One region of the Geobacillus sp. C56-T3 genome, then DNA from elsewhere that is predicted to be linked to it. Evidence: riboswitches for the same ligand, from Rfam matches in the RefSeq annotation. Region 1 holds a riboswitch; each other region holds the start of a gene.

Region 1 (7,469 bases):
TTGACCGTTCCGGTCGGCCACGATCATCGTGTTCGTCACGCCGGTTGTTGTTTTTTTAGCGACCGAGCCGGCGACGAGATGGATGCTGTGTGCTTGCGCTAGGCGGGAGGCGAACGCTTTCGCCCGTTCGGCGCCTTCGTCGGCAATCTCATCTAGGCGCGTCAAATCGTAGCCGGTCGTCCATAATTCCGGCAGCACGATGATATTCGCGCCGTCCTTGACGGCCGATTCAATGGCGCTTTCCGAGCGCCGTTCGTTTTCGTTGGGGTCGCCAAACGCAATATCAAGCTGGAGGCAGGCGATGCGGATCGTCATGAGTTTTCACCTCGAAAAAATTTTGCTTTACATTTTGCTTTTTACGATATATGATGTTGCACTAGAATTTCAAGAATTTTTTAAGAAGGTGTGGGCGATGACGATGGAAATTCCTTTTTCCGAGTTGCTTGAGCAGCTGCCAAAGCAATTTTTCGCCTCGCTTGTCGCAAAAGTCGGGGAGAAAATCAAGGCCGGATGCGACGTGATCAATTTAGGGCAAGGCAACCCGGATCAGCCGACGCCAAAGCATATCGTTGAGGCGATGCAGCGGGCGGCGGTCAATCCGAAATACCATAAATATTCGCCGTTTCAAGGCTACTTCTTTTTGAAAGAAGCCATCGCCGCGTTTTACGCGCGTGAATACGGGGTGAACATCGATCCAGACCGCGAAGTCGCCATTTTGTTCGGCGGCAAGGCCGGGCTTGTCGAACTGCCGCTTTGCCTCGTCAACCCGGGCGATGTGGTGCTTGTCCCGGACCCGGGCTATCCGGACTATTGGTCGGGGATCGCGCTTGCCCGCGCGCGGATGGAAATGATGCCGCTTGTTGCGGAAAACGGTTTTTTGCCGGACTATGAAGCCATTCCGGCGGCAGTGGCCGACCGAGCGAAGCTCATGTTTTTAAACTATCCGAACAATCCGACCGGCGCGACGGCGACAAAGGAATTTTTCGCGGAGACGGTGGCGTTTGCCGCTAAGTACGGCATTGCCGTCGTGCACGATTTCGCTTATGGGGCGATCGGCTTTGACGGCCGGAAACCGGTCAGCTTCCTGGAAGTCGATGGGGCGAAAGACGTCGGCGTCGAAATTTATACGTTTTCGAAAACATACAATATGGCCGGCTGGCGTGTGGCGTTTGCCGTCGGCAACGAGCGGATTATTCGGGCGCTTGAGCTTTTGCAGGATCATTTGTATGTCAGCTTGTTCGGCGCCATCCAGGAAGCGGCCGCCGCGGCGCTCCTTGGTCCGCAAGATTGTGTCACGGAGCTGGTCGCATTGTATGAGGCGCGCCGCAATGCGTTCATCGCTGCGCTCTGCGAGGCCGGCTGGGAGGTGCAGGCGCCATCGGGGTCGTTTTTCGCCTGGCTTCCGCTGCCAAAAGGCATATCATCCGCTGAGTTTGCCGACATGCTGCTTGAGCGGGCGCATGTCGCCGTCGCCCCAGGCATCGGGTTCGGCGAGCACGGCGAAGGGTATGTGCGCGTCGGCCTCTTGACCGATGAAGCGCGGCTTCGCGAAGCAGCGGAGCGGATCGGCCGCCTTGGATTGTTCGAAAAAAATTTTTGAAAAATGATTGACAACGCCAATCGGTGATGTCATAATTCAAAGTAAATTTGCCAATTGTTTGACAAGTGCATAAACGAGCAGGCTTTCTTATCAAGAGCAGGCGGAGGGACGAGCCCAATGAAGCCCGGCAACCGGCTTGGCGCGCGCCAAGCACGGTGCTAATTCTTGCAGCGGAAACGCTGAGAGATAAGAAGAGCGCCATGGATGAGTGACGCCTCTTCTTATGAAGAGGCGTTTTTATTTCGAGATTGAGAGGGATGAACGATGAGTGCAGTGATGGCAACGTATTTGCTTCATGATGAAACAGACATTCGGAAAAAGGCGGAAGGGATCGCGCTCGGCTTGACGGTTGGCACATGGACGGACTTGCCGGCATTAGAGCAAGAGCAGCTCCGCAAACATAAAGGGGAAGTCGTTGCGATCGAAGAGCTTGGCGAAAGCGAGCGGGTAAACGCGTATTTCGGCAAGCGGCTGAAGCGGGCGATCGTCAAAATCGCCTACCCGACAGTCAACTTCAGCGCCGATTTGCCGGCATTGTTGGTCACGACGTTCGGCAAGCTGTCGCTCGACGGTGAAGTGCGGCTACTTGATTTAGAGTTTCCAGATGAATGGAAGCGGCAGTTTCCCGGGCCGCGCTTTGGCATCGCCGGCATTCGCGAGAAAGTCGGAGTCCATAACCGCCCATTGTTGATGAGCATTTTTAAAGGCATGATCGGCCGCGATTTGGCGTATTTGACGTCGGAATTGAAAAAACAGGCGCTCGGCGGCGTTGACTTGGTGAAAGATGACGAAATTTTGTTTGACAGCGAACTTCTTCCGTTTGAAAAGCGGATCACCGAGGGCAAGACGGCGCTTCAGGAAGTGTACGAACAAACGGGCAAGCGGACGTTGTATGCCGTCAACTTGACCGGTAAAACGTTTGCGTTAAAGGACAAAGCGAAACGAGCCGCCGAGCTTGGCGCTGATGTGCTGTTGTTTAACGTCTTCGCTTATGGGCTTGATGTGCTGCAAGCGTTGCGTGAAGACGAGGAGATTGCGGTGCCGATTATGGCTCACCCGGCGTTCAGCGGCGCCGTTACGCCGTCGGAGTTTTATGGGGTGGCTCCTTCGCTTTGGCTTGGAAAGCTTTTGCGGCTCGCCGGCGCCGACTTTGTCCTGTTCCCGTCGCCGTATGGCAGCGTCGCCTTGGAGCGTGATCAGGCGCTTGGCATCGCAAGGGCGCTCACCGACGACCAAGAGCCGTTCGCTCGGGCATTTCCGGTTCCGTCGGCCGGCATTCACCCGGGATTGGTGCCGCTCCTTGTCCGCGATTTCGGCCTTGACAGCATCGTCAACGCCGGCGGCGGCATCCACGGCCATCCGGACGGGGCGATCGGTGGCGGACGGGCGTTTCGCGCGGCGATCGACGCGGTGCTGGCCGGCCGTCCGTTGCGTGCGGCGGCAGCAGAAAACGAAGCGCTGCAAAAAGCGATCGACCGCTGGGGCGTCGTTGAGGTGGAAGCATGACGAAACAGCTCGTTCTCTTTTGTGATTTTGACGGCACCATTACGGAAAACGACAACATCATCGCGATTATGAAACAGTTCGCCCCGCCGGAGTGGGAGGCGTTAAAAGACGACATTCTCGCTGAGCGCATTTCTGTTCAGGAAGGAGTCGGGAAGATGTTTTCCCTCCTTCCGTCCACGTTGAAGGATGAAATTGTGGATTTCCTGCGGCGCACCGCTCGGTTGCGCGCGGGATTCCGAGAGTTTGTCGCGTTTACGAAAGAGCGGGGAATCCCGCTTTATATCGTCAGCGGCGGCATCGACTTTTTCGTCTATCCGCTGCTTGAAGGGCTCATTGAACCGGAGCGCATTTTTTGCAACGGCTCTGATTTCAGCGGCGAGACCATTTGCATTACATGGCCGCATGCGTGCGACGTTGAATGCCAAAACGGCTGCGGCTGCTGCAAGCCATCGCTCCTTCGCAAGCTTGCCCGCCCGGACGGATACCATGTCGTCATTGGCGATTCGATTACGGATTTAGCGGTGGCGAAGCAAGCGGATTACGTGCTGGCGCGCGATTTTCTGCTCCAAAAATGCCAAGAGCTCGGCTTGCCGCATTCGCCGTTTGCGACGTTTTTTGACGTGATTGATGCGTTGCAGCGAATGGAGGTGATCGTATGAGCATCGTCGTGAAAAAGTGGAACGAGCTCGCGGAAGTGAAAGCCGAGCTCGCCGCCCGCGACTGGTTTTTCGCGACAAGCGGCAATTTGTCGATCAAGGTGACGGACGACCCATTGACGTTTTTGGTGACAGCGAGCGGCAAGGATAAGCGGAAGCAAACAGACGAGGATTTTCTGCTCGTTGACGCCGCCGGAAAACCGGCGGAGGAAACAAACTTGAAGCCCTCGGCCGAGACGCTCTTGCACGCGGAAATTTACGGACGGACGAATGCCGGCTGCGTCTTGCACGTTCATACTGTCGACAACAACTTGATTTCTGAACTGTATGCGCAAAACGGGGAAGCGGTCTTTTCCGGCCAGGAAATCATCAAGGCGTTCGGCATTTGGGAGGAAAATGCCGCAGTGCGCATCCCGATCATTGACAATTACGCCGACATTCCGACGCTCGCTCGGGAGTTTGCGAACTATATCCATGGCGACGCCGGCGCGGTGTTGATCCAAAACCACGGCATCACGGTCTGGGGGCGTACAGCGTTTGAAGCGAAAAAACATTTGGAGGCATGGGAGTTTTTGTTCCGCTGGCAGGTGAAGCGGCTGCTTTTGCAGCGGGCCGGCCTGCCGGTTGGCTAATCCATATACATTTTTCCAAAGGAGGATGTGAACAATGGCCGTCATCAAAGTGAGAAAAACGGGTCAAGTGATTGAAGGAGAAGACAATGTGCGCGCGTTTTTGAACAGTCAAGGGGTGTTGTATGAACATTGGGACATCACGAAACTGCCGGAGCATTTGCGTGACAAATACGTGCTCACCGATGAAGAAAAAAATGAAATTTTAGCGGCGTTCAAAGATGAAATTGAAGATTTGGCGGCGCGCCGCGGCTACAAAACGTGGGATATCGTCGCTCTGTCCGACGCGACGCCGAACTTGGATGAACTGCTGAAAAAATTTGAACAGGTGCACATCCATACGGAAGATGAAGTGCGCGCTATTACAGCCGGCCATGGCATTTTCATCATCAAAGGCGACAAAGAAACCGGCTATTTTGATGTAGAGCTTGAAGCCGGCGACGTCATTTCCGTGCCGGAAGGGAATCCGCATTACTTTACGCTCATGGATGACCGTCGGGTCGTTGCGGTGCGCTTGTTTATCGACCCGTCCGGCTGGGTCGCTCATCCATATGAAGAAAAAGAGGAAGCCGTCCAATAGCAACGAACGCCCCGCTGCTTATATACAGGCGGCGGGGTTGTTTCCGTTAAAACGATTGTGTTAGAAAAATCATAAACAAAATGCCGACAATAAACGCATACGTCGATGTCCGTTCATTTCCATCGCCATGGCTTTCGGGAATGAGCTCTTTGTAAATGATAAACAGCATCGCCCCCGCGGCGAACGCCAGCCCGTACGGAACGAGCTCACGAAAAAGGGAGGTTAAGTAAAAACCAAGCAGCGATGTGACGATTTCCACCGCACCGGTCAACGTGGCGATGAAAAACGCTTGGAAGCGGCCGATTTGTTGATTGACTAAAAACAAGGCGACTAAAAATCCTTCCGGCGCATTTTGCAAACCGATGGCCAAGGCGATCAAATTGCCGATTTGCGAAGCGCTGTCCGAGGCGTAGCTTACCCCGACCGACAGCCCTTCAGGCAAATTGTGCAAGGCGATGGCGGCAATGATGAGCATCGCCTTTTCATCAAATTGCAAGCCGCTTTTCGTATGCTCCAAGTCGATATGGGGAACGGTCATCTCAAGCAGCGTTAACACGAGCACCCCCGCCGCCAGCCCGATTACAAGCGCCCAAAAGCCACCGGACCGCAATGCTTCTGGGATGAGGCTCAGCATCGAAGCCGCCATCATAATGCCGGCGGAAAAGGCCAGCAGCACGTCACGCCACCGGTGGGTGAGCGATTTGGCCATAAACAAAATCGGCACGGCGCCAAGCCCGGTGGACAAGGCGGAAAGCACGCTTCCAACCAACACTTGGTTCATCCACTTCCCTCCCTGACATCTTTTCTCCTTCTTCACATATGCATCATTCAGCGGAATGTGACAGTCGCCCAAGCGCCGACATTATAATAAATTTATCATAGCCGAAGGAAAAGCCGTGAACCAGGAAAATGCATCATCGCAAACAAAAAACGGTTGCCCGGGAATTCGCTGTTCCAGTATAATGAAAGTAAGAAAATGTCAACTTTAAAGGGTTGGATGCTATGGAACAAAAGGAACAGGCGTTGCAGCAGTCATTAAAATTATTCATCGTGTTATCGCGGGCATATCGGTCGGTCAGCGACCAAGTAAACAAGTCGATTCAATCGTTCGGCGTGAATCCGACCGAATTTGCGGTGCTCGAACTGCTTTACCATAAAGGCGATCAGCCGCTCCAGCAAATCGGGGAAAAAATTTTGCTCGCCAGCGGCAGCATCACGTATGTCATCGACAAGCTTGAAAATAAAGGCTTGATCATCCGCCGCGCCTGTGAGCGGGATCGCCGCGTGACGTATGCGTCGATCACCGACAGCGGCCGGCAGTTCATCCAGCGCGTGTTTCCCGAACATGCCGAGACCATCCATGAAACGGTGGCGGCCCTGACGCCGGAAGAAAAGGAACAGGCCATCGTGTTGCTGAAAAAATTAGGCTACGGCGCAAAAAGCAGAGACTGACCTCGCGTCAGTCTCTTTAATTTTTCCGAAAATGGATACGTTATATAAAGAACATAACACTGCAAGAAAAAGGAGAGATCACCATTGATGATTCCTGTTGGGGTGTCCAACCGCCACATTCATTTATCGAAAGAGCATATGGCGGCGCTGTTTGGCGAAGGCGCCGAGCTGACGGTGCTCAAGCCGTTGTCGCAGCCCGGACAGTTCGCCGCCAAGGAAACGGTGACGGTCGAAGGGCCGAAAGGGAAAATTGAAAACGTCCGCGTCCTCGGACCGGTCCGTTCGCTGACGCAGCTTGAAATTTCGAAAACCGACAGCTTCAAGCTCGGCGTCGCGCCCCCGGTCCGCTTATCCGGCGATATTGACGGAACGCCAGGCATTACGATTCACGGGCCGAAGGGGACGGTGACCGTCGACAAAGGGGTGATCATTGCCAAGCGGCACATTCATATGACGCCGAAAGATGCGGAAACGTTTGGCGTCCGCGACAAACAAGTCGTGAAAGTGAAAACACAAGGGGAACGGGCGCTCATTTTCAATGAAGTCATCGTCCGCGTCAGCGAAGATTTTGCTTTAGATATGCACATTGACACGGATGAAGCGAACGCGGCTGGCTTGAAAACCGGCGATTATGTCGAACTGCTTCCGTCGTGAAGTCATCCGCAGCAATGGGAGACAATGCGCCCTCTCGTTCGTCCCGAGAGGGCGCTTTCCGTTAACGCGGGCGTTTCTTGGATGGCTCTAGTGTGCCGACAAGATGAAACGGCGCATCACGCCAGATGGCGTCCATGACGCCGCCGCTGATTTCTTGATGGGTGAGCCAGCGCGAACTACGTTCTTCCACAACAAAGCCGAGCTGAACTTGCCGGTACAGGCAAGCGGCAGGCAAACAGAGTTTCTGTTTCATCTCGGTTGGATCGGCGCGGCTGCCAAGCACGTGAAACAGCCGCCAAGGGCCGGGATGTCCGCTATTTTTTTCGATGACAGTGGGCAACGCCTGCTTTCCATCCGTATGCACCCACGCGATGATCAGATCAAATGTTCCA
Region 2 (7,469 bases), 1.6 Mb from region 1:
TTCTGGCTTTTATTTTGAGTTCCGAAATAATTGTAGGGGAAAACAGGAAAAAATGCAATCAAAAAGGCGGAGCGTTCCAATGCGTCCGCCACTTTTTTGCCAAACTAACTCCCCACGGAAACAATGGCTTTTGAAGCGGGGCTCCTGCGCGAAAAGAAGAACAAGACGGAGCGGCTTCCGCCCCTTTGGCTTGTCGTCACCCGTTCCGCTGCTTGGAGCGGATCGGTTGGCCGCCCGTTTCCTCGTATTGCTTTTTCGCCAGCTTCACCGGGTCAAAGTCTTGACCAAGCTCAAGATCGTTATTGTTTTGGCCGCTAGGTGTTTTTTGTTCCGGATTCGTTTGTTTCAAGCGTCGCTTCATGTCGTGTTCCTCCTCGTTTCAGCGGTCAAGCAAAATCATGTCGTTTTGCAATTGCTCCAGTTGGAGCCTCATCCGATGCAGCTGCTCGCGCTGCTGGGCGTTGCAGCTTCGCGCCAAGTGCGCCAAATCGATGACCGTCTGCTCGAGCATCTGCTGGGCGTTGGTGTATTCGGTGATGTTGTAATGCTCCTGCTTTTGCGCTTCTGTATATTGCTCTTTCGCGTAGCGGATCACATCTTCACACCGTTGCAAAAATTCCTCAACGGATTGTCTTGTCGCCATGCGCTCACCTCGTTTCGTGATATTCCCTCATGTTTACTATGCGCCGCATAGGCCGGCCGTATCACGCCAATGATTGGCAGCGGTCGATTTTCCATGAAGTTTTTGTTACAATGCCGACGTGGGGATCTTCGTTCAGCTCAATCAGGCCGATGTCGGTCAGCTCAAGGTTTTCTGTCACGCCGGCGTAGAGGATGGCGAGGCTTTAGAGGACTGGTGAAAAACGACCGATTTCGCCGAACCCGCTGTTTTCGGCTGAAAGAGAAGCGTTGATGTTACAGGACTTCCCCATTTGAGAAGAAAGTCCGTTTTCCGCGACTTTTCACTAAATCACCAGTCTTTTAGGGAAAAACGATGGCATCCGGCATCTTTGGCGCAGCGACACGCCTGGCAACGTAAACGATGAAACGATCACAAGGAGGGGCCAACCGATGGCTTTGATGAACATTTTGCCGTTTGCCCGCTTTTTGCTTGATCAAGCGGTCAACGAAGGCGACATCGCCGTCGACGCGACCGTCGGCAACGGGCACGACACCGTGTATTTGGCCGAACGCGTCGGGGAGACAGGCCATGTGTTCGGCTTTGACATTCAGCCTGAGGCCATCACCGCCGCTTCCGCCCGCCTCGCGGAACATGGGCTATGCGGGCGGGCGACGTTGTTCGAGCGAAGCCATAGTGAACTGCTTGAGGCGCTTCCCGCCGATGTACACGGGCGCATCGCCGGCGCGGTGTTCAACCTCGGCTATTTGCCGGGCGGCAATAAGCAAATCGTCACCCAGCCGGAATCGACGATCGAAGCGGTCCGCCAGTTGCTTTCCGTCATGAAGCCGGGCGGCGTCATCGTTCTTGTCGTCTACCACGGCCATCCGGAAGGAAAGCGCGAACGCGACGCGCTCCTTGATTACGTCCGCTCTCTTGATCAACGGCGCGTCCATGTCTTGAAATACGAATTCATCAATCGGCAAAACAACCCGCCGTTTTTGCTCGCGCTCGAAACCCGGGCGGATAAGGGCGCCTGAATCGATTGGATCCCGCCCCTTTTGCCAATACAAGCAAACGGCCGCCCTTATGAAAAGGACAGCCGTTTTTGCCGCTCCTGCCAAAAGCGGTATGCTTTTCCGTTCCAATAGAAAAACTGCGACGCCGCCCCGCCGGCGCGGACGAGCCGGCGCGCCAGCCGGCGCAGCCCGCGCTGCTTTTTCACCTTGGCATCCGACAAATACAACCCAAGAAGCCCTCGGTGAATAAGGCGGTGAAACTCGCCGTGCGGAAGGGCGCCGACATGGCGGTCGGCCTCTTCGATGAAATGGCAAAGCCGCTCAAGCATCACCGTTTCATTCGGATAGTAAAAGCAAAAGTTTAAATCGCCGCCGTCCCGGTCTTCCTCCTGATCGATCAAATAGTCGAGCAAAATGTGCAACCCTTGAATGTACGGAAAATAACCGTCGCGCACTTGTCTCGCCATCTCCGGCGGCAGCGATTCGCCAAACGCATAGGCGACGAGGCAGAAAATGCCGAGCGTCGAACCGGAGCAGGCGGAAAACTCATACCATTCCATCGGCGGCAAGGCGTCTTTGTATTGCGCGAACCATTTCTCCAGCCGCGGCACCCGCTCGCTCGCTTCGACATGTTTATGCACTTGCAAGTCGCAATAATATCCGGCCAATTCATGCAAAAATGGGGCGATCGTCTCATAATGGCGCACCGTCTCGAGCACCTTTTGGCACGTGCGGACGAGCGCCGGCAAATAGCCGCCGTCTTCCTGTTCGCGGCGATGGCGGTAATAGTTCGACGGCTCCGCGCCGATCGTCAAAGCGTCAGGCATCGAATCGTGCAAGGCGCGAAAGTCGAGCGGATCGAGCGAGGTGCTGCGGTCGCACAAATTATCCAAATAATCGCTGATCGTCTGGTAAGCAACGATAAAGCGGATGCAATCCTCCATGTTTTCTCCGGCCAAGAGCGCCAAAATGGAGCCGCCTTCGCAATGGAACGTTTTCGAAGCGATGCTCGCGAGCGCCTGGCGCCGCAATTCCGGGTCGGGAATGCGCTCGGCCTGGCGCCGCCAATAGGCAAGCTCGCGGTGGACAAGCGGAAGCACGTCACGATACACCATTTTCATCAAGGCGATGGGGTTTTTCGGAATGTTCAATCGGCTCACCTCAGGTGCAAACACCATGGTCTCGTCTCCTAGCATTTCCATCTTATCGGCAACCAAAATCGTTTCGCGTCTGAACAGCCTGCGATCTCGTCTTCCAGTATTGCCATCAATGCGGCCGGGGCAAACCATAAAAGGGTTGGCGATGGAATGAAAAAGCCGCTCAACAACGGTTCTTCTCACGTTGAGAAGCTTTGTGAAATCGGATCTTCTTTCCCGATCCCAACCACTCATCGGGCGAAACGAAACGTTTTTCACCAATCCCGATCAGGCGCGCTCGCTTTCGTTGGCGATTTGGACGCAGCGTTGTACAATACATGGTGAACGATCGATTTTGCAGCAGAAAGGAACGAACGCCCATGATTTACCCATACAAAGGCAAAACGCCGCAAATTGCCGCCTCCGCCTTTATCGCCGACTATGTGACGATCACCGGCGATGTCGTGATCGGCGAAGAGACGAGCATTTGGTTCAATACCGTCATTCGCGGCGATGTAGCGCCAACGGTGATTGGCAACCGGGTCAATATTCAAGATAACTCAATTTTGCATCAAAGTCCAAACAATCCGCTTATCATTGAAGACGGTGTAACAGTCGGCCATCAAGTCATTTTGCACAGCGCCATCGTTCGCAAAAACGCGCTCATCGGCATGGGCTCGATCATTTTGGACCGCGCGGAAATCGGGGAAGGCGCGTTTATCGGCGCCGGCAGTTTAGTGCCGCCGGGCAAAAAAATTCCGCCCAACACGCTCGCCCTCGGCCGGCCGGCGAAAGTCGTCCGCGAACTGACGGAAGACGACATCCGCGAAATGGAGCGCATACGCCGCGAATATGTCGAGAAAGGGCAGTATTACAAAGCGCTGCAGCAACAGCGGACATCGTGCGCCAACAAAAAAGAGCTGCCGTGATCAGGCAGCTCTTTTTCTTTCATCACTTGTCCGCCAACGCCAGCGCTTGTTCTTTCAACAAGGCGGCTTTGTCGGTGCGCTCCCACGGCAGGTCGATGTCCGTACGCCCAAAATGGCCGTAAGCAGCCGTCTGTTTGTAAATCGGGCGGCGAAGGTCGAGCATTTTGATGATGCCCGCCGGGCGGAGATCGAAGTTGTTGCGCACGACCTCAATCAAAATGTCTTCCGACACTTTGCCGGTGCCGAACGTATCGATCGAAATCGAAACTGGGCGGGCGACGCCGATCGCGTAGGCAAGCTGCACTTCGCATTTGTCGGCCAGTCCTGCCGCGACGATGTTTTTCGCGACATAGCGGGCCGCATACGCCGCCGAGCGGTCGACTTTCGTCGGATCTTTGCCCGAGAACGCGCCACCGCCGTGGCGGGCGTAGCCGCCGTACGTATCGACGATGATTTTGCGCCCCGTCAACCCGGCATCCCCTTGCGGACCGCCGATGACAAACCGTCCTGTCGGGTTGATGAAATATTTCGTGTTCTCATCAAGCAGCTCCGCGGGCACGACCGGCTTGATGACCTGTTCTTTAATGTCGCGCTGGATTTGCTCTTGCGTAATTTCCGGATGGTGCTGCGCGGAAACGACGATCGTATCGACGCGCACCGGTTTGCCGTTTTCATCGTATTCGATCGTCACTTGCGTTTTCCCGTCCGGCCGCAAGTACGGCAAGACGTCCGTTTTGCGCACTTCCGCCAATCGGCGCGCCAAGCGGTGCGCAAGCGAAATCGGCAGCGGCATCAATTCTTCCGTCTCATTGCAGGCGAACCCAAACATCAATCCTTGGTCGCCGGCGCCAATCGCTTCAATTTCCTCGTCAGTCATCTGACCTTCGCGCGCCTCAAGCGCCCGGTCCACCCCCATCGCAATGTCCGGCGATTGTTCGTCAATCGACGTCAGCACCGCGCACGTATCGGCGTCAAATCCGTATTTGGCGCGCGTGTAGCCGATCTCCCGGACCGTATCGCGGACGATGCGCGGAATGTCCACGTATGTTGATGTCGTGATTTCCCCGCTCACGAGCACCAGCCCGGTCGTGACGCTCGTTTCGCAGGCGACGCGGGCGTTCGGATCTTTTTCCAAAATGGCATCCAAAATGGCGTCAGAAATTTGGTCGCAAATTTTATCCGGATGTCCTTCCGTCACAGACTCTGAAGTAAACAAGCGGCGTTTGGCTGACATTCGGTTTGTTTCCTCCTCTTGGCATAATGTGGCGACACGGAACTCATTTCCCTTTTTCCCTTCGCAATATAAAAAACCTTTCCTGTAACGGCTGAGGAAAGGTCATGGCAATCGTATTGCTTCCTTTCACTCTTATCGTTCAAGGACTGCGCCTTGCCACAGGTTAGCACCATTTCACACATGTACAGTTGTGACGGTTGCTGGGCTTCATCGGGCCTGTCCCTCCACCGGCTCGGGATAAGAGTATCCGTTCAATGACTTATCTTATCGCAATGGAATCGGCAAAGTCAACTATCAAAATTCATTTTTTATCATTTCCAGCCGCGAAAATTCTTTCCTCAAGGAAATCGACACATTGGGCAAAATAAAGTTTGAAAAACCCACACAATTAGTATGGACTATTAATAAAAATGTGTTATACTATTTTCAAGAGTGATTTCAAAAAGAAGGCAGGTTTTGAATATGGGGATCGCAAACATGACGAATAAGCTTGATGTATTGCTGCAAAAACCGTACGTGCATCATCAACTGTCCGTCGCCGAGCTCGTCGAGAAAGTCCTGCAACGGAACGAAGGACGGCTGACGCACACCGGAGCCGTCGCGGTGACAACCGGCAAGTACACAGGGCGGTCGCCGAAAGACAAATACATCGTCGAAGAACCGTCAACGAAGCAAACGATCGACTGGGGAGCGGTCAACCAGCCGATGTCTCCGGAGACGTTTGATAAACTGTACGACAAAGTGCTCGACTATTTAATGAAGAAAGATGAACTGTTCGTGTTTAAAGGCTTTGCCGGCGCCGATCCGAAATACCGGCTGCCGATTCAAGTCGTCAACGAATTCGCCTGGCACAACTTGTTCGTCCATCAGCTGTTCATTCGGCCGAACGCCGAAGAGCTCGCTGCGCATGAGCCGCAATTCACCGTCATTTGCGCGCCGAACTTTAAAGCCGACCCGAAAGTCGACGGCACGCGCTCGGAAGCGTTCATCATCATCTCGTTTGAACGGCGCACCGTGTTGATCGGCGGCACCGAGTATGCCGGCGAAATGAAAAAATCGATTTTCTCGGTGATGAACTATTTGCTGCCGGAACAAGGCATCCTGCCGATGCACTGCTCGGCCAACGTCGGCCAGGAAGGGGACGTCGCCCTCTTTTTCGGCTTGTCGGGAACGGGAAAAACGACGCTCTCGACCGACCCGAACCGCCGCTTGATCGGCGATGATGAACACGGCTGGTCAAGCCGCGGCATTTTCAACATCGAAGGCGGCTGCTATGCGAAATGCATCAACCTATCGCGCGAGAAAGAGCCGCAAATTTTTGACGCCATCGGCTTCGGCGCGGTGCTCGAAAACGTCGTCCTCGATGACGCGACGCGGGTGCCGAATTACGACGACGGCACGCTGACGGAAAACACGCGCGCCGCCTACCCGCTTCAGGCGATCCAAAACATCATCGACCCTAGCGTCGCCGGCCATCCGTCCACGATCGTGTTTTTGACGGCTGATGCGTTCGGCGTCCTGCCGCCGATCAGCAAGCTGACGCGCGAACAAGCGATGTACCATTTCTTAAGCGGCTACACAAGCAAACTCGCCGGCACCGAACGCGGCGTCACCGAACCGGAAGCAACGTTCTCAACGTGCTTTGGCGCACCGTTCTTGCCGCGCCCGGCCGTCGAATACGCGGAAATGCTCGGGCAAAAAATCGCCGAACACAACGTTCGCGTCTTTTTGGTCAACACCGGCTGGACAGGGGGGCCGTACGGCGTCGGCAGCCGCATGAAGCTCGCCTACACCCGGGCGATGGTGCAAGCCGCCGTCGAAGGGGAGCTGGACAACGTCGAAACGGTGCAAGACCCGATTTTCGGCCTCGCCATCCCAACCCACGTCCCCGGCGTGCCGGATGACGTCCTGCAGCCGCAAAACACATGGGCCGACAAACAAGCATACGAACAAAAAGCAAAAGAGCTGGCGCAAAAATTCCGCGCCAACTTCCAAAAATTCGCCCACATCGATCCGTCCATCGAAAAACTCGGCGGACCGCTCGTGTAACAAGAACCCGGCCGGACAGGGTATTCCCTGTCCGGCTGTTTTTTATTTCTTTCCGTTGCTTTGGGCCTCCCATTTCGCCTCCTTCCCACGAAAATCGGGAGGATTTTTTCATTCCGATGCCGAACAAATCCTCGACAAACAAGGGAAGTTGTGGGAATAAAAATAGACTCTGCACAAGAATAAGGGGGGAGGCTTCCATTGCTTCAGTATATCCATTCGCCTTTAGGAAATTGTTGAAAATCCATCCGCTTTCCTTCGCCCCCTTGCTTGGGGGCGCGACAAAGAGCGCGTTTTATCAAAAACTGAAGAGCTGGCTTTTGGTTCGTGTTTACGATTCCATTACCAATCGTTTCGATGATCAAAGAGAGGATTGAGGTCATGAAAAAGAAATCATTTCACTTCCTTTGGATCGGACAATCTTTCGCGAATTTCGGAGATGTGTTCTACATTGTCTCCGTTGTCTCTTACCTATATCATTTGACA
Region 3 (7,469 bases), 1.4 Mb from region 1:
CCCTTTATCGTTTATCGATTTTCGAAGTGACAAAGTCACCGATGGCCTGAATGACGAACACAATGACCAACACCAATACGGTCGCGACAAACGTCACATCGTTATGGTTGCGCTGGAACCCTTCCAAATACGCCAAATTCCCAAGCCCGCCGGCGCCGATGGCTCCAGCCATCGCTGTATAGCTGACGAGCGACACCGCCGTCACCGTAATGCCGGAGACAAGCGCCGGCAATGACTCCGGCAGCAGCACTTTCCAAATGATCGTCCACGTTGAGGCGCCCATCGCTTGGGCTGCTTCGATGACGCCTTTATCAATTTCGCGAAGAGCGATTTCGACCATGCGGGCGTAAAACGGCGCGGCCCCAATGACCAGAGCCGGCAGCGCCGCATTGGCGCCAAGCATCGTCCCGACGAGCCATGTTGTAAACGGAATGAGCAAAATGATCAAAATAATAAACGGAATGGAGCGGAAAATGTTCACAAACGCCGCAATCACTGTATTGACAAACCGGTTTTCCCATAGGTTGCCCTTCGCTGTCAAAAATAGAAGCAAGCCAAGAACGATTCCGAGGACGAAAGTGGCCGCCACCGCCACTCCCGTCATATACAGCGTCTCGACCGTCGCCGCCCACATCGTCTCCCATTGCACGTTCGGCAGGAGGTTAGCGAGCATCGTGAATCACCTCCACCGCCACTTGCTGGCGTTGAATATAGTCAAGCGCCCGGTCGATTTCATCCCTCGCCCCGTCGAGGTGCACGAACAGCACCCCATAGGCGCCTTGATGGGTTTGCGAAATTTTCCCTTGCAAAATGTTGACATCGACGGCAAACTGGCGCACCACTTCGGTGATGAGCGGCTTTCCGGCGGCCGCGCCGACGAACGTCAGCTGCGCGATCAGCCCGCTCGGGTATTGGCCAAACAAATGGGAAATCGCCTCTTCCGTCTCCTCGGGCTCGATCAGCTGCTTGACAAACCGTTTCGTAATCGGTTGCTGCGGGTTGCGGAACACATGCAACACTTCGCCTTGCTCGACGATTCGGCCGCTTTCCATCACCGCAACGCGGTCGCAAATTTTGCGGATGACGTGCATTTCATGGGTGATCAGCACAATCGTCAGCCCAAGACGCTTGTTGATGTCAACGAGCAAGTCCAAAATCGCATCAGTCGTCTGCGGGTCCAACGCCGATGTCGCCTCGTCGCACAGCAAGACTTTCGGGTTGTTGGCGAGCGCCCGGGCGATGCCGACCCGCTGCTTTTGCCCGCCGCTCAGCTGCGACGGGTAGGCATCCTCGCGCCCGGAAAGGCCGACAAGCTCGATCAATTCATCCACCCGCTTGTTCCGCTCCTCTTTCGGGACGCCGGCAATTTCAAGCGGAAAGGCAATGTTTTCCCTGACTGTGCGAGACCAAAGCAAGTTGAAATGCTGGAAAATCATCCCGATTTCTTGGCGCGCCTTGCGCAGCTCCCGACCTTTCACGCGCGTCATATCGCGCCCGGCGACGACCACCCGGCCGCTCGTCGGCTTCTCGAGCCCATTGAGCAAGCGGATGAGCGTGCTTTTCCCCGCGCCGCTGTAGCCGATAATGCCGAAAATTTCCCCTTCGCGAATCTCAAGCGACACATTGTCGACAGCCGTGACCGAACCGTTGGCCGCCTGATAGATTTTCGTCACTTGTTCGAGTGTAATCATCGTTTCACCTTCCTCCCCAAGCGGCAGAGCGCAAAAAGAAAACCTTTCTGCCCGCAGAGAACAGAAAGGTATCGTGCACCATTCCGTCTCTTATCTCTCAAAGCAGGCCGCTTTGTGTGAATTGGCACCATTTCAGCAGATGCGCTGACGGTTGCCGGGCTTCATTGGGCACATCCCTCCACCTCTCTTGATAAGAGCGCAACAATCGCCTATTCAATTGATTACGAGTGTGATTGTATCATTGTCTGTCGAATCGTGTCAACATCTTTTTTATCCGACGTGCCGATACGGCTTGGCCAAATGGAGGAGCGACTCGAGCAGCAACATATGGCGGAAGCTTCCTGACACGTGCACTTCTTGCAGCCGGACGAGCTGCTGCAGCTTCAGTTCGCCGTTCAGCAGGGACGCGAGCGCCTCTTTGGAGCCGCGCACCGTCAATGTTTTCCGTTCATCGTTTTCCATCCCTCTAGCGGCTGATTCCTTGCCGATCAACAGCAAGGCGGTTTCGTCATCGCTTTCAAACCGAACATATAGCTGCTCATCCGGCAAAATCGGCACCAAATGGCGCAACACTTGCATCCGTTCCACGAACTGCCCGACTAATTCACGCATTTCCATGGATATCCCCTCCCCCATTTTTATTTTTTTCACTTCCACCTGAAGAGGAGAAATCCTTCACAAAAATCTCGACAACCCGTTGACGAACGAGCGCCGTTTTTGTCATTTCCCAAGAAATGTGTCAAACAGCGTCAAAAAAAGGCGAATCATCGGGGCGGCAAGCAGGCTTGAATCACTTCGTACAAATACGGAACGGAATGAAAGGCATACCACTTGCCTGCGATCGTTCCGTCCCTAAAAAGAAGCAGGCAAGGAACGCTTTCAATTTTCCACGCAACGGCCTGCTCAGGGATATAGTTGATGTCCGTTTCGTAAAACGGCAGCGCCGGAAACAACTGCTCCACCACCGTGAGCATCCGCCGAGCCAGCTGGCACGTGCCGCACAGCGGTGTATACAAATAAAGGGCCAGAAGCGGCTCGACTTCCACCACTCGCTTGACATCGTTTCGGTCGATCGCTTTCACTCGCCTCTCCCTCTCATCAGCAATTCGATGCGGACGTCGAAACGAGCGCGCAACAACACTTGCGCCAAGTGCCAAGGCGGAGCAGTCGCCACTTCGCGATACGCCCGGTCAATGTAAAGATGCTCCGCCTCTGGAAACATGCGGCGAAACTGCCGGCGCAATTTTTCCCCCGCCTCATCGGCATCGGCCAAGACGTATACATCGCATCCTTCCAGCTCATCAGCCAGCTCCTCAAGGCGCGCATCACTGATCGTGCCGTTTGTGCAGACGATGACGACTGGTTCGTTCAGCACCGCCGCCACTTTTTGCTTGTCTGATCGCCCTTCGACGATGATCACTTTTTCCACGCGTCGCATGTCCGACCCACCTAACTTCAAATGAGGATACTATTATTGTATGTCTTGCGCCGGCCAAATGTTGAAAATGAAAAGCAACGGCCATCCACCGTTGCCTTTCAACACCAGCCCGCTTCCCCGTCGCAATCGACATATTTTTGGTCCGGCTCAACGGTAGCGGTCACCTGTTTGTAAATTCTTCCGTTTTGTTCGGTATACCCATTTTTCAACGGGACGGCCGCCGGAAGCGGAAGGCGCCCGATGAGCTCTCCTTCCTCGTACAGCTCCAGCGAGCGGCCGTTCAGTTTGCCGATGATCCGGTCCGTGACATCTATGCGCGTCGTTTGCAGCGCCATCGCGAGCACCCCTTTTTTCAATCAAATTCCGATATGTATAGAGTGCCCGAATCGAAGCGAAGATTGCAGGAACGTTTATCCTTCGTTGATCATCGCCTCGTATTGTTCCGCCGTCAACAAATTGTCGATTTCGCTCAAATCGTTCGGTTTGACGACAATCATCCACGCTTTGTCATACGGCGATTCGTTCACGTACTCCGGATGGTCATTTAACGCCTCATTCACTTCGACCACCGTGCCGCTGATCGGCGCATACAATTCCGAGACCGTTTTCACCGATTCAACGCTGCCGAACGGCTCGTTCGCCGCAACCTCTGCGCCGACTTCCGGCAGCTCGACAAAGACAATGTCGCCAAGCTCTGATTGGGCGTAATCCGTAATGCCGACGCGCACGTTCTCTCCTTCCACGCGCACCCATTCATGCTCCTTTGTGTAACGAAGTTCTTTCGGCGTGTTCATCGAATCCCTCCATTGCGACAAAATGTATATTCCTTTTCATCATAACCGATTTTCCGCAAAAACTCACTGAATTCACCCGATTTTGCAAAAATTTTTTATGTCCCCGCCGCGAAAAACGCCTCGTATTCTTGTTCGCGAAAGCCCACGACGACCCGCTCGCCGTCCGTCAAAATCGGCCGTTTGACCAACATCCCGTCCGAGGCGAGCCAATCGAGCATCTCGTCTTCCGATGCGCGGTCGAGCTTGTCCTTCAAGCCAAGCTCGCGGTATTTCATCCCGCTCGTGTTGAAAAATTTTTTGAGCGGCAGCCCGCTTTGACGGTGCAAACGGGCGAGCTCCTCTTTCGTCAGCGGCTCGTCGACTAAGTTCACCGTCCGCACGTCAACGCCGTGTTCATCGAGCCAACGCTTCGCCTTCCGGCACGTTCCGCATTTTGGATACCAATAGAGCGTGAGCGCCATCTTCACTCCTCCCTTTCATTTCCGCTGTTTGGCAAACAAATAAGAAGCACCAGGCAGTCTGCCTGGCACTTCCCATTATCACACAATATACCGTTCGGCTTCAATGAGCGCGGCGGCCGCTTCGCGTTTTTTCGCGATCACATTGATCGGCGTATGGCGCGTCAGCCGGCGGAGCGCGGCGAGCATCATCCGCAGCGTGTCGCCTTGTTCGACGGCGACGAGCGTTTCTTTCGCATGGGCTTCAATTTCATTGAACGCCTCTTGGCAGAAAATTTGCGTGTACAGCAATTTTTGTTTGTTTTTCTCCTCACCGCTCGCCTGAATCGCTTTTTCCGTGCGCAAAAGCGCTGATTCCATCGCGTAAATGTTCGAGACGATGTCGGCGATGTTGACGAGCACTTCTTGCTCTTCTTCAATGCGCTGGCCGTATTTTTGCGCCGCTAAACCGGCGACCATCAAGGCGATTTTTTTCGCGTTGCGCACCAAGTATTTCTCTTGTTCGAGCACGCCCGAACCCGGTTCCTCGGCCGCCATCATCATCAGTTCTTCCTGAAGCTGCTGCGCTTTTTGGAAGAGCGGCAGCTCGCCTTTTAACGCCTTTTTCAAATACATGCCCGGCACGAGAAGGCGGTTGATTTCGTTCGTCCCCTCGAAAATGCGGTTGATGCGCGAATCGCGGTAGGCGCGCTCAATTTCGTATTCCTGCATAAAGCCGTACCCGCCGTGGATTTGCACGCCTTCATCCACGATGTAATCGAGCACTTCCGTCGCAAAAAACTTGTTCAATGAGCATTCGATCGCATATTCGGCGATCGATTTCGCCACTTCCTTGCCATCTTTCGCCTTTTCCGCATCAAGCAGGCCCATCCGTTCATCGAACAAGCCGACCGTGCGGTAAACCGAGCTTTCGGCGGCATACAGGCGCGACGCCATCGTCGCGAATTTTTCCTGCGTCAACGTAAACTGCGAAATCGGCCGTTTGAATTGCTGGCGCTGATTGGCGTATTTGAGCGTGATCTCCAACGCCCGCTTCGCGCCGCCGACCGCCCCTAACCCAAGCTTGTAGCGGCCGATGTTCAAAATGTTGAAGGCGATGACATGGCCTTTTCCGATTTCACCGAGCACGTTTTCTTTCGGCACCGGCACATCTTGCAAAATGAGCGTTCTTGTCGACGAGCTTTTAATCCCCATTTTCTTTTCTTCCGGACCAGTTGAAACGCCCGGGAAGTCGCGTTCCACGATGAACGCGGTGAAATGTTCGCCGTCGACTTTTGCATAGACGACAAACACATCAGCAAAACCGGAGTTGGTGATCCATTGTTTTTCGCCGTTTAAAATGTAATGCGTGCCTTCCGCGTTTAATCTCGCCGTCGTTTTCGCGCCGAGGGCGTCCGAACCCGAGCCAGGCTCCGTCAAGGCGTAGGCGGCGATTTTTTCGCCGGTCGCTAAATACGGCAAATATTTTTGTTTTTGTTCTTCCGTGCCAAACAACACAATCGGCAGCGAGCCAATCCCGACGTGCGCCCCGTGCGAAATGGCAAAACCGCCGGCCGGCGCCATTTTTTCCGCAATGATGGCCGAGCTCACTTTATCTAGGCCCAAACCGCCGTATTCTTCCGGAATGTCAGCGCTTAACAAGCCGAGCTCGCCCGCTTTGCGAAGCAATTTCACGGAACGGTCAAACTCGTGGTTTTCCAAATGCTCGAGCTGCGGGAGCACTTCATTGTTGACATACTCTTCCGTCGTTTTGGCAATCATATGATGTTCGTCGGTGAAATCTTCCGGCGTAAACACGCGCTCCGCCGGAATGTCTTCAATCAAAAAGCTGCCGCCTTTGATCGCTTCTTCCATCGTTTTGGCCATCGTTGATTTCCTCCCCCGAAAGATGATTGATGATCCGGGCGGCGACGCCGCCCGGGAAATAGACGTTCCATGCAGCTGGGCAAATGCGGATGCATGCCTCGCGCGAGCTGATGAAGCCCGCTCGCTGTCAGCTGCCGCTACAGCAGCTCAAACACGCCAGCCGCTCCCATGCCGCCGCCGATGCACATCGTGACGATGCCGAACTGCACGTTGCGGCGCCGCATTTCGTAAAGCAAAGACAAGGTCAGCTTCGCGCCCGTGCAGCCGAGCGGGTGGCCTAGAGCAATCGCCCCGCCGTTGACGTTGACAATGTCTTCATCCAATCCAAGTTCGCGGATGACTTGGATCGATTGCGAGGCGAACGCTTCGTTCAGCTCGATCAAACCGATGTCGGACAGCTCAAGGCCGGCCAGCTTCAACGCTTTCGGCACCGCAGCGACCGGGCCGATCCCCATCACTTCCGGCGGCACGCCGGCAACCGCGAACGAACGAAACTTGCCGAGCGGCTTCAAGCCGAGCGACTCCGCTTTTTCGCGGTCCATCACCATGACCGCCGCCGCCCCGTCGCTCATTTGCGACGCGTTGCCGGCGGTGACGGTGCCGTTTACCGCAAACGCCGGCCGGAGTTTCGCGAGCGTTTCCATATTCGTGTCCGGGCGCACGCCTTCATCTTGTGTAAAGACGACTTTCTCCTCAACGAGTTTGTTGCCTTCTACTTTGCGCACCGTCACCTCGACCGGCACGATTTCTTCATTGAATTTTCCTTCGGCAATCGCCTTGGCGGCGCGCTGGTGGCTGCGCACCGCGAACGCGTCTTGGTCCTCGCGGCTGACGCCGTATTTTTTCGCCACTTGCTCGGCAGTGTGCCCCATGGACATGTAGTATTCCGGCGCTTCTTCCGCCAAGCGGGCGTTCGGGCGGACGACATGCCCCATCATCGGCACCATGCTCATCGATTCGACCCCGCCGGCGATGACCGTATCGGAATGGCCGAGCATCACCCGTTCCGCCGCATAGGCGATCGCCTGCAAACCGGACGAGCAATACCGGTTGATCGTGATCGCCGGCACGGTATACGGCAGCCCGGCGAGCGCGCCGATGTTGCGGGCGATGTTCAATCCTTGCTCCGCCTCCGGCATGGCGCACCCGATAATCAAGTCGTCAATGTTTCCTTCATAGTTCCCCGCGCGCTTGATCGTTTCTTTGACGACGAGCGCCCCTA
Region 4 (7,469 bases), 220 kb from region 1:
CATTCCTAACGTCAGCCATCCGCCGACCATCAAAATGGCTCCAACCATCAAGTTGTGGCCTAAAGTGGTCCAAAACGCCATGGAAGTCGGATGAATGACAAGTCTTTGCGAAAAAATCCCCGCTCCCAACGCAAAGCAGACAACGTACACACCTAGCGACAATAGGAAATACGGCAAATGAGTGTGAATCGCTCGTTTGATCACCGCGAATGCCTCCTCACGTGCGCCGAGCATATTGAGAACTATTCCATAATACAAGGTAAAGCATCACGACAAACAAAACGCTGTAACATGCCCAACTCCAACCTTTCAAGAGCATAAAAAAGGCAGAAAGAAGCGATGAAAAAACGGTTATGTAAATCAATAAGCGATGAAACGAATGATTTCCGGCCGCAATCACCATATACCCTGCATAATCACGCGGAGATGTCAATGCCGCCTGCTCGCCGCTAGCTAAAACAAGACAAAACACTTCATAATCGGTGCGTAAAATCCGTTTGACAACAAACGAATAGGCGGGCATCATCACCACAGCCCCCATTGCCGCCCAAAGCCCTCCACGCACCCCCAATAATCCTATGTATTCGAGAAGCAGCAATCCTAATGCCATCATGCATGGGTAGACACCTAATCGCTCAAGCAACGTCGATTTCGCTTCGATTAACGGTACAAGAGGAGGCGGAGAAAGGAGCCGAAAAACGATGAGACGCTCCGTCTCGCTTTCAAACTGAAAAATGTCGCGAAAGACGTCGGTAATGGCTCGCAACGTCCCTGTCATGACCATATACATTTCAAACATAAACAAAAACAAAATGATCGACCCGTTATGAACGATCGGCAACAGAGCCAAATTCGCTCCCGCAACCAAAAACCATTCCCCCGGCAAAAATAGCGACCAAGGCGGTTTCGTCAACTCACGGGCTTGGCGTGTTAACAGACAAAGATCTTTATATAAAATTGCATTATTCGTGCTGCGAATTTTTAACGACTCAATGACACGTTGATGCCATGAATATAGCATGTACGCTGCCTTGTCAGAATGAGACGCACGAGTGAAAGGAAAGCAAATCAAAGCCAACAGAGCGAATCCAGCACCGATGAATGATAAAGTTGTACTTGAAAATGACCACCCTTCCCCCCAACTTGTCATGCGTTCATAAAACAGCTGTTGCCAATGAGCAACATAACCATCCATATACGCAAGATAAGAAAGCGACAGCCCATACATTCGAACCGCTTGGCGGGACAATTGCAGCAGCGGCACAATCGCCGCAAGCACGGCATAACCAATAGCGAATGATGCAATTCGAAAGAAAAAGGCAGAAAATGCGCCCATCGCTCTAAAAGTTGAGCCACGCACTATATGCGATGTCACATAAAGAAGCAACAACATCGTTTGTCCAAACCATACTAATGATGCGCCTGTGATCCCGAACATCACCATCAATCCAATTGAAGGAGGCAACCAAATCGGCAATAGCCGCAAAAGGGACACAGCATAGTGGATTTTGAGCAATCGCTGCCATACCTCGTCATCCCGCACCCCAGACAGACGCACATAATGATAATGATATTGACGTTGCAATGCCTCTTTGGATTCAAGCAAAACTCCTATTAAAGGACTGACAGACATAAAAAAGAGAAACGCCATGATCGCAGAAGGACGAAACATGATAAATGATCGAGTGCAAATGATCACAACCAATATCCCCGAAACAAGCCATTTCGCCGCTTCCACCAAGAACATGGTCATCTTCGGAGAAAAAGGCGATTTTTTCTGCAACGGCGCCAAACTACTTCGTTGTCGTTGTTGATATAACAGCCATACGAGTTTCACTTCTCTTCCCCCACATTGATTTACTCATTAGGAACGGCAGGGAGTTTTTCCCCTGCCGTTTTGCCTTTTACCATGCAATCGCCGCTGCTTTTCCTCGTTCAGCCACTATTTTTTTCACCGTCGCGACAAAAGCTGACCACCCAATTTCCAAAATGGCGTCGACTCCACCTGACAAAATAGCGGTGATCCCAAGAATAATAGAAATAAGCGTGGAGCCGGTCAGCACAATCGAAACAACCGTCGTAGCGACTGCCTGCGACACGCCGAGCGTCCCGGCAACAAGCGCTAGCAAACTCATAACCTATCACCTCCTTTCAAGAACATTCCTCATTTTATCTTCCGCAATAAACGGGAATACACCATCCCGTAGATCAAAACTGACGCAATCAACACCATTTTTTTCCATATTGGCGTCCCGGCCGCTTTTAAGCCAAAAGCAAGCACAATAAACACGACAAACGGCAGACTAATCAGAATAAAATACGGCCATGACCATTTTTTCACCCACTTCACTCCTGTCTGCGATGCGGTTTCTATTAAATTCCTTGTTAATATCATCCATTTTAATTATATACCTTGACTCTCACAAAAAAAAGAGAAACCGTTCGACGATTTTATCTTTTTTTAACACATTTCGACATATTTCGTGCTATTGGAATGAAACAGAGATGCTTTTAAGAGATTTGTACAAGGCAAGGGAGGAGATTCAATGATTCTTTTTTATTAGGGCATCCCATGTTCCCTACATCATCATATGGTATAATAATCCCAACCAACATGAAACGAATTAAGGAGGAATCCAGTTGAAAAGCATCAAACCCGGCCGCGGCCCGTCGATGCAAGGACTCTTCGGCAGCATCGCCGCTGTGTTGTTCGGCATCTTTTGGATGGTGATGGCATTCTCCATCACCGCGGACTCGCCGTTTCCCGCCGCCCGCTTTTTTCCGTTTTTCGGCCTTGTCGTCATCGCCATCGGCGTGTTTCAAGGGATTTACCATTACAAAAATGCGATGGGAAAACAACGCATGTCCTTATTGGACATTGTCGACAGCGAGGAAGAGCCCGACCCACTGAACGTCCGATTTGGAAGCCATAAACAGCCAAACAAGCATTGCCCTCATTGCGGCGGGCATGTGCAGCGCGATTTCCAATTTTGCCCCCAATGTGGAAAAGAGCTTCTCCGTTGATCCGAGAAATTCTTTTTTGAAATTTCCTTGCTTCACCGTATTGAATAATTTCGAAAAATACATTAAATTATATAGTAATCATCAAAACGCTGCCGAACAATTGCATACGGACATTCTTATCAAGAGAGGGGGAGGGACTGGCCCGGTGAACCCTCAGCAACCTGGCCCGCGGCCAAGGTGCTAAATCCAGACAGGCGGAAGCCTGGAAGATAAGAAGAAGCGAATGAAAAGTCTTCTTCTTATAGAAGGCTTTTTTCTTTTACTACGGAGAAACGGGGGAATCGAACGTGGGATTGCTGGATGAGTTGAAAGAGCGCATTCTCATCGCCGACGGGGCGATGGGAACGCTTTTATATTCGCACGGCATTGACCGTTGTTTTGAAGAATTGAATCTATCCAATCCAAATGAAATCGTCCATATTCATGAAGCGTATATCGCCGCGGGCGCCGACGTCATTCAGACGAATACATACGGCGCCAACTATGTGAAACTCGCCCGCTACGGCCTTGAAGATGAGGTGCCGGCCATCAACCGCGCGGCGGTGCGGCTCGCCAGGCAAGCGGCAAACGGACGGGCATACGTGCTCGGGACGATCGGAGGGCTGCGCACGTTAAACAAAAGCGTCGTCACGCTCGAAGAAGTGAAGCGGACGTTTCGCGAGCAGCTGTTTGTCCTGCTCGCTGAAGGGGTCGACGGCGTGCTGCTCGAGACGTATTACGATTTGGAAGAGTTGGAGACGGTGCTTGCCATCGCCCGCAAAGAGACCGACTTGCCGATTATCGCTCACGTCTCGCTCCATGAAGTCGGCGTCTTGCAAGATGGCACGCCGCTCGCGGACGCCCTTGCCCGCCTAGAGGCGCTCGGGGCCGATGTCGTCGGACTGAACTGTCGTCTCGGTCCATATCATATGCTTCGGTCGCTCGAGGAAGTGCCGCTGCCAAATCGAGCGTTTTTGTCGGCGTATCCGAACGCCAGCCTTCCGGATTACCGCGATGGGCGGCTTGTCTATGAGACGAACGCTGAATATTTCGAGGAAACGGCCAAAGCGTTCCGCGACCAAGGGGTGCGCTTGATCGGCGGGTGCTGCGGCACGACGCCGAAGCATATCGAAGCGATGGCAAAAGCGCTCTCCGACCGAACGCCGGTGACGGAAAAAACGGTGAAACGGCGCGCGGTATCTGTATCAGTGCAAGCGGAGCGGCCCGCCCCATCTCCCCTTCCCGAGCTTGCCCGCACGCGCCGCTCGGTCATTGTGGAGCTGGATCCGCCGAAAAAATTGGGGATTGACAAGTTTCTTGCTGGGGCGAAAGCGCTCCATGACGCCGGCATCGATGCGCTGACGTTGGCCGACAACTCGCTCGCCACGCCGCGCATCAGCAACGCCGCTGTCGCCACGATCATCAAGGAGCGGCTCGGCGTCCGCCCGCTCGTGCATATTACATGCCGCGATCGCAATTTGATCGGCTTGCAGTCGCATTTGATGGGCTTGCATACGCTCGGCATCACCGATGTGCTCGCCATTACCGGCGACCCGTCGAAAATCGGCGATTTTCCAGGGGCAACGTCCGTGTACGACTTATCATCGTTCGATTTGATCCGCTTGATCCGCCAGTTTAACGAAGGGCTGTCGTACTCGGGCAAACCGCTTGGGCAAAAAACGAACTTCTCGATCGGCGCTGCGTTCAACCCGAACGTCCGCCATTTGGACAAAGCGGTCGAGCGGATGGAGAAAAAAATCCAATGCGGCGCCCATTATTTCTTGACCCAGCCGATTTACTCGGAAGAGAAAATCGTTGAAGTGCACGAAGCGACCAAGCATCTTGACACGCCGATTTACATCGGCATTATGCCGCTTGTGAGCGCGCGCAACGCCGACTTTTTGCATCATGAAGTGCCGGGCATTACGCTCTCTGACGAGATTCGCGCCCGCATGGCCGCCTGCAGCGGCGACCCGGTGCAAGCAGCCAAGGAAGGCATCGCTATCGCCAAATCGCTCATTGACGCTGCGTTTGATTTGTTTAACGGCATTTATTTGATCACGCCGTTCTTGCGCTACGACATGACGGTCGAGCTTGTCCGCTACATTCACGAAAAAGAAGCGGCCGCCAAAGAAAGGAAGGTTGTTCATGGCTAACGTCACCTTAGAACAGCAACTGCAAAGAAAAATTCTTGTCATCGATGGCGCCATGGGCACGATGATCCAAAGCGCCAACCTATCGGCCGCCGACTTTGGCGGCGAGGCGTATGAAGGGTGCAACGAATATTTGACCCTCACCGCCCCGCATGTCATCCGCCGCATTCATGAAGCGTACCTAGAAGCCGGTGCTGATATCATTGAAACGAACACGTTCGGAGCGACACGCATCGTGCTTGACGAATATGGCCTCGGTCATTTGGCGCTTGAGCTGAACATCGAAGCGGCCAAACTCGCCAAACAAACGGCTGAGTCGTTCTCCACCCCGGACTGGCCGCGCTTTGTCGCCGGTTCGATGGGGCCGACGACGAAAACGTTGTCGGTGACAGGCGGCGCAACGTTTGAAGAACTCGTCGCCGCCTACGAAGAACAAGCGCGCGGACTGCTCTTAGGAGGCGTCGACCTTCTCCTACTCGAGACGTGCCAAGATACGCTGAATGTCAAAGCCGGTTTTCTCGGCATTTCGAAGGCGTTTGAAGCGGTCGGCCGCCGCGTGCCGCTCATGATTTCCGGCACGATCGAACCGATGGGCACGACGCTCGCCGGGCAGGCGATCGATGCGTTTTTCATCTCGGTGCGCCATATGAAGCCGATCGCCGTCGGCTTAAACTGCGCGACCGGCCCCGAGTTTATGACCGACCATTTGCGCACGCTCGCCTCGCTCGCTGACACGGCGGTCAGCTGCTACCCGAACGCCGGTCTGCCGGATGAGGAAGGCCACTATCATGAAACGCCGAATATGCTGGCAGAGAAAATCCGCCGCTTTGCCGAAAAGGGATGGATCAACATCGTCGGCGGGTGTTGCGGCACGACGCCGGATCATATCCGCGCCATTGCCGAAGCGGTGCGTGATCTCCCGCCGCGGGCGATTCCGTCTTCGTTTGATGTCCACGCCGTTTCCGGCATCGAGGCGCTCATCTATGATGAAACGATGCGTCCGCTCTTTGTCGGCGAGCGGACAAACGTGATCGGCTCGCGCAAATTCAAGCGCCTCATCGCCGAAGGGAAATACGAAGAAGCGGCGGAAATCGCCCGCGCCCAAGTGAAAAACGGCGCCCATGTCATCGACATTTGCCTCGCCGACCCAGACCGCGACGAACTCCATGACATGGAGCAGTTCGTCCGCGAAGTCGTGAAAAAAGTGAAAGTGCCGCTTGTCATCGATTCGACCGACGAGCGCGTCATTGAACGCGCCCTCACCTATTCGCAAGGAAAAGCGATCATTAACTCGATCAACTTGGAAGACGGCGAGGAGCGGTTTGCAAAAGTCGTGCCGCTGCTTCATCAATACGGCGCCGCCGTCGTCGTCGGCACGATCGATGAACAGGGAATGGCCGTCACCGCTGAGCGGAAACTTGAAATCGCCTTGCGTTCGTATGACTTGCTGGTGAACCGCTACGGCGTCCCCGAGCGCGACATCATTTTCGACCCGCTCGTCTTCCCGGTCGGCACCGGCGATGAGCAATACATCGGCGCGGCGAAAGAAACCATTGAGGGCATCCGCCTCATTAAAGAGCGGCTGCCTCATTGCTTGACGATGCTTGGCATCAGCAACGTCTCGTTCGGCTTGCCGCCGGCCGGACGCGAGGTGCTCAACTCCGTCTTTTTGTACCATTGCACGCAAGCCGGGCTCGATTACGCCATCGTCAACACCGAGAAATTGGAGCGGTTCGCCTCGATTCCGGAAGAGGAAGTGCGAATGGCTGAGGCGCTTCTTTTTGACACAAACGACGAAACATTAAACGCCTTTATCGAATTTTACCGAAGCAAAATCACCGCCGCCAAACCGGCGCAGACGAACTTGAGCTTGGAAGAGCGGCTCGCCCGCTACGTTATTGAAGGGTCGAAAGACGGGCTCATTCCCGATTTGGAAAAGGCGCTTGAGACCTACTCCGATCCGCTGTCCATCATCAACGGTCCGCTCATGGCCGGCATGGATGAAGTCGGGCGGCTGTTCAACAACAACCAGCTCATCGTCGCTGAAGTATTGCAAAGCGCGGAAGTGATGAAAGCAGCGGTCGCCTTTTTAGAGCCGTATATGGAAAAGAAAGAAGGAAGCACAAAAGGAAAAGTCATTCTCGCCACCGTCAAAGGCGATGTGCATGACATCGGCAAAAACTTGGTCGACATCATTTTAAGCAACAACGGCTACGAGGTGATCGACCTCGGCATTAAAGTCGCTCCGCAGCAACTCATTGAAGCGGTGCGCGAACATCAGCCGGACATCATCGGGTTGTCGGGCTTGCTTGT

What was found. Region 1 has a riboswitch for S-adenosylmethionine ahead of mtnW (2,3-diketo-5-methylthiopentyl-1-phosphate enolase). Riboswitches for the same ligand answer to the same signal wherever they lie in the genome.
Region 2: another riboswitch for S-adenosylmethionine. It lies ahead of metK (methionine adenosyltransferase); the one in region 1 lies ahead of mtnW (2,3-diketo-5-methylthiopentyl-1-phosphate enolase).
Region 3: another riboswitch for S-adenosylmethionine. It lies ahead of GC56T3_RS02775 (methionine ABC transporter ATP-binding protein); the one in region 1 lies ahead of mtnW (2,3-diketo-5-methylthiopentyl-1-phosphate enolase).
Region 4: another riboswitch for S-adenosylmethionine. It lies ahead of GC56T3_RS14635 (bifunctional homocysteine S-methyltransferase/methylenetetrahydrofolate reductase); the one in region 1 lies ahead of mtnW (2,3-diketo-5-methylthiopentyl-1-phosphate enolase).

Annotation. Positions count from the first base shown of each region.
Region 1 is NC_014206.1:2,738,339-2,745,807, reverse strand. It holds gene GC56T3_RS13555 (carbon-nitrogen family hydrolase) at 1-315, opposite strand, end outside; gene GC56T3_RS13550 (pyridoxal phosphate-dependent aminotransferase) at 413-1,600, shown strand; SAM riboswitch class I at 1,685-1,793, shown strand; gene mtnW (2,3-diketo-5-methylthiopentyl-1-phosphate enolase) at 1,865-3,106, shown strand; gene mtnX (2-hydroxy-3-keto-5-methylthiopentenyl-1-phosphate phosphatase) at 3,103-3,765, shown strand; gene GC56T3_RS13535 (methylthioribulose 1-phosphate dehydratase) at 3,762-4,394, shown strand; gene GC56T3_RS13530 (acireductone dioxygenase) at 4,429-4,971, shown strand; gene GC56T3_RS13525 (ZIP family metal transporter) at 5,018-5,752, opposite strand; gene GC56T3_RS13520 (MarR family winged helix-turn-helix transcriptional regulator) at 5,974-6,423, shown strand; gene GC56T3_RS13515 (phosphate propanoyltransferase) at 6,511-7,077, shown strand; gene GC56T3_RS13510 (short-chain dehydrogenase) at 7,139-7,469, opposite strand, start outside.
Region 2 is NC_014206.1:688,426-695,894, reverse strand. It holds gene GC56T3_RS03625 (hypothetical protein) at 197-361, opposite strand; gene GC56T3_RS03620 (YtzC family protein) at 380-643, opposite strand; gene GC56T3_RS03615 (class I SAM-dependent methyltransferase) at 1,072-1,659, shown strand; gene GC56T3_RS03610 (tetraprenyl-beta-curcumene synthase family protein) at 1,707-2,816, opposite strand; gene GC56T3_RS03605 (gamma carbonic anhydrase family protein) at 3,155-3,703, shown strand; gene metK (methionine adenosyltransferase) at 3,726-4,937, opposite strand; SAM riboswitch class I at 5,067-5,181, opposite strand; gene pckA (phosphoenolpyruvate carboxykinase (ATP)) at 5,400-6,986, shown strand; gene GC56T3_RS03590 (MFS transporter) at 7,365-7,469, shown strand, end outside.
Region 3 is NC_014206.1:533,877-541,345, reverse strand. It holds gene GC56T3_RS02780 (methionine ABC transporter permease) at 5-673, opposite strand; gene GC56T3_RS02775 (methionine ABC transporter ATP-binding protein) at 663-1,691, opposite strand; SAM riboswitch class I at 1,779-1,888, opposite strand; gene GC56T3_RS02770 (hypothetical protein) at 1,962-2,309, opposite strand; gene GC56T3_RS02765 (thioredoxin family protein) at 2,456-2,773, opposite strand; gene GC56T3_RS02760 (toprim domain-containing protein) at 2,770-3,129, opposite strand; gene GC56T3_RS02755 (YusG family protein) at 3,228-3,464, opposite strand; gene gcvH (glycine cleavage system protein GcvH) at 3,540-3,923, opposite strand; gene GC56T3_RS02745 (arsenate reductase family protein) at 4,019-4,384, opposite strand; gene GC56T3_RS02740 (acyl-CoA dehydrogenase family protein) at 4,463-6,247, opposite strand; gene GC56T3_RS02735 (acetyl-CoA C-acetyltransferase) at 6,385-7,469, opposite strand, start outside.
Region 4 is NC_014206.1:2,960,594-2,968,062, forward strand. It holds gene GC56T3_RS14615 (stage II sporulation protein M) at 1-204, opposite strand, end outside; gene GC56T3_RS14620 (hypothetical protein) at 218-1,606, opposite strand; gene GC56T3_RS14625 (uberolysin/carnocyclin family circular bacteriocin) at 1,905-2,135, opposite strand; gene GC56T3_RS19745 (hypothetical protein) at 2,165-2,341, opposite strand; gene GC56T3_RS14630 (zinc ribbon domain-containing protein) at 2,641-3,024, shown strand; SAM riboswitch class I at 3,138-3,240, shown strand; gene GC56T3_RS14635 (bifunctional homocysteine S-methyltransferase/methylenetetrahydrofolate reductase) at 3,312-5,159, shown strand; gene metH (methionine synthase) at 5,152-7,469, shown strand, end outside.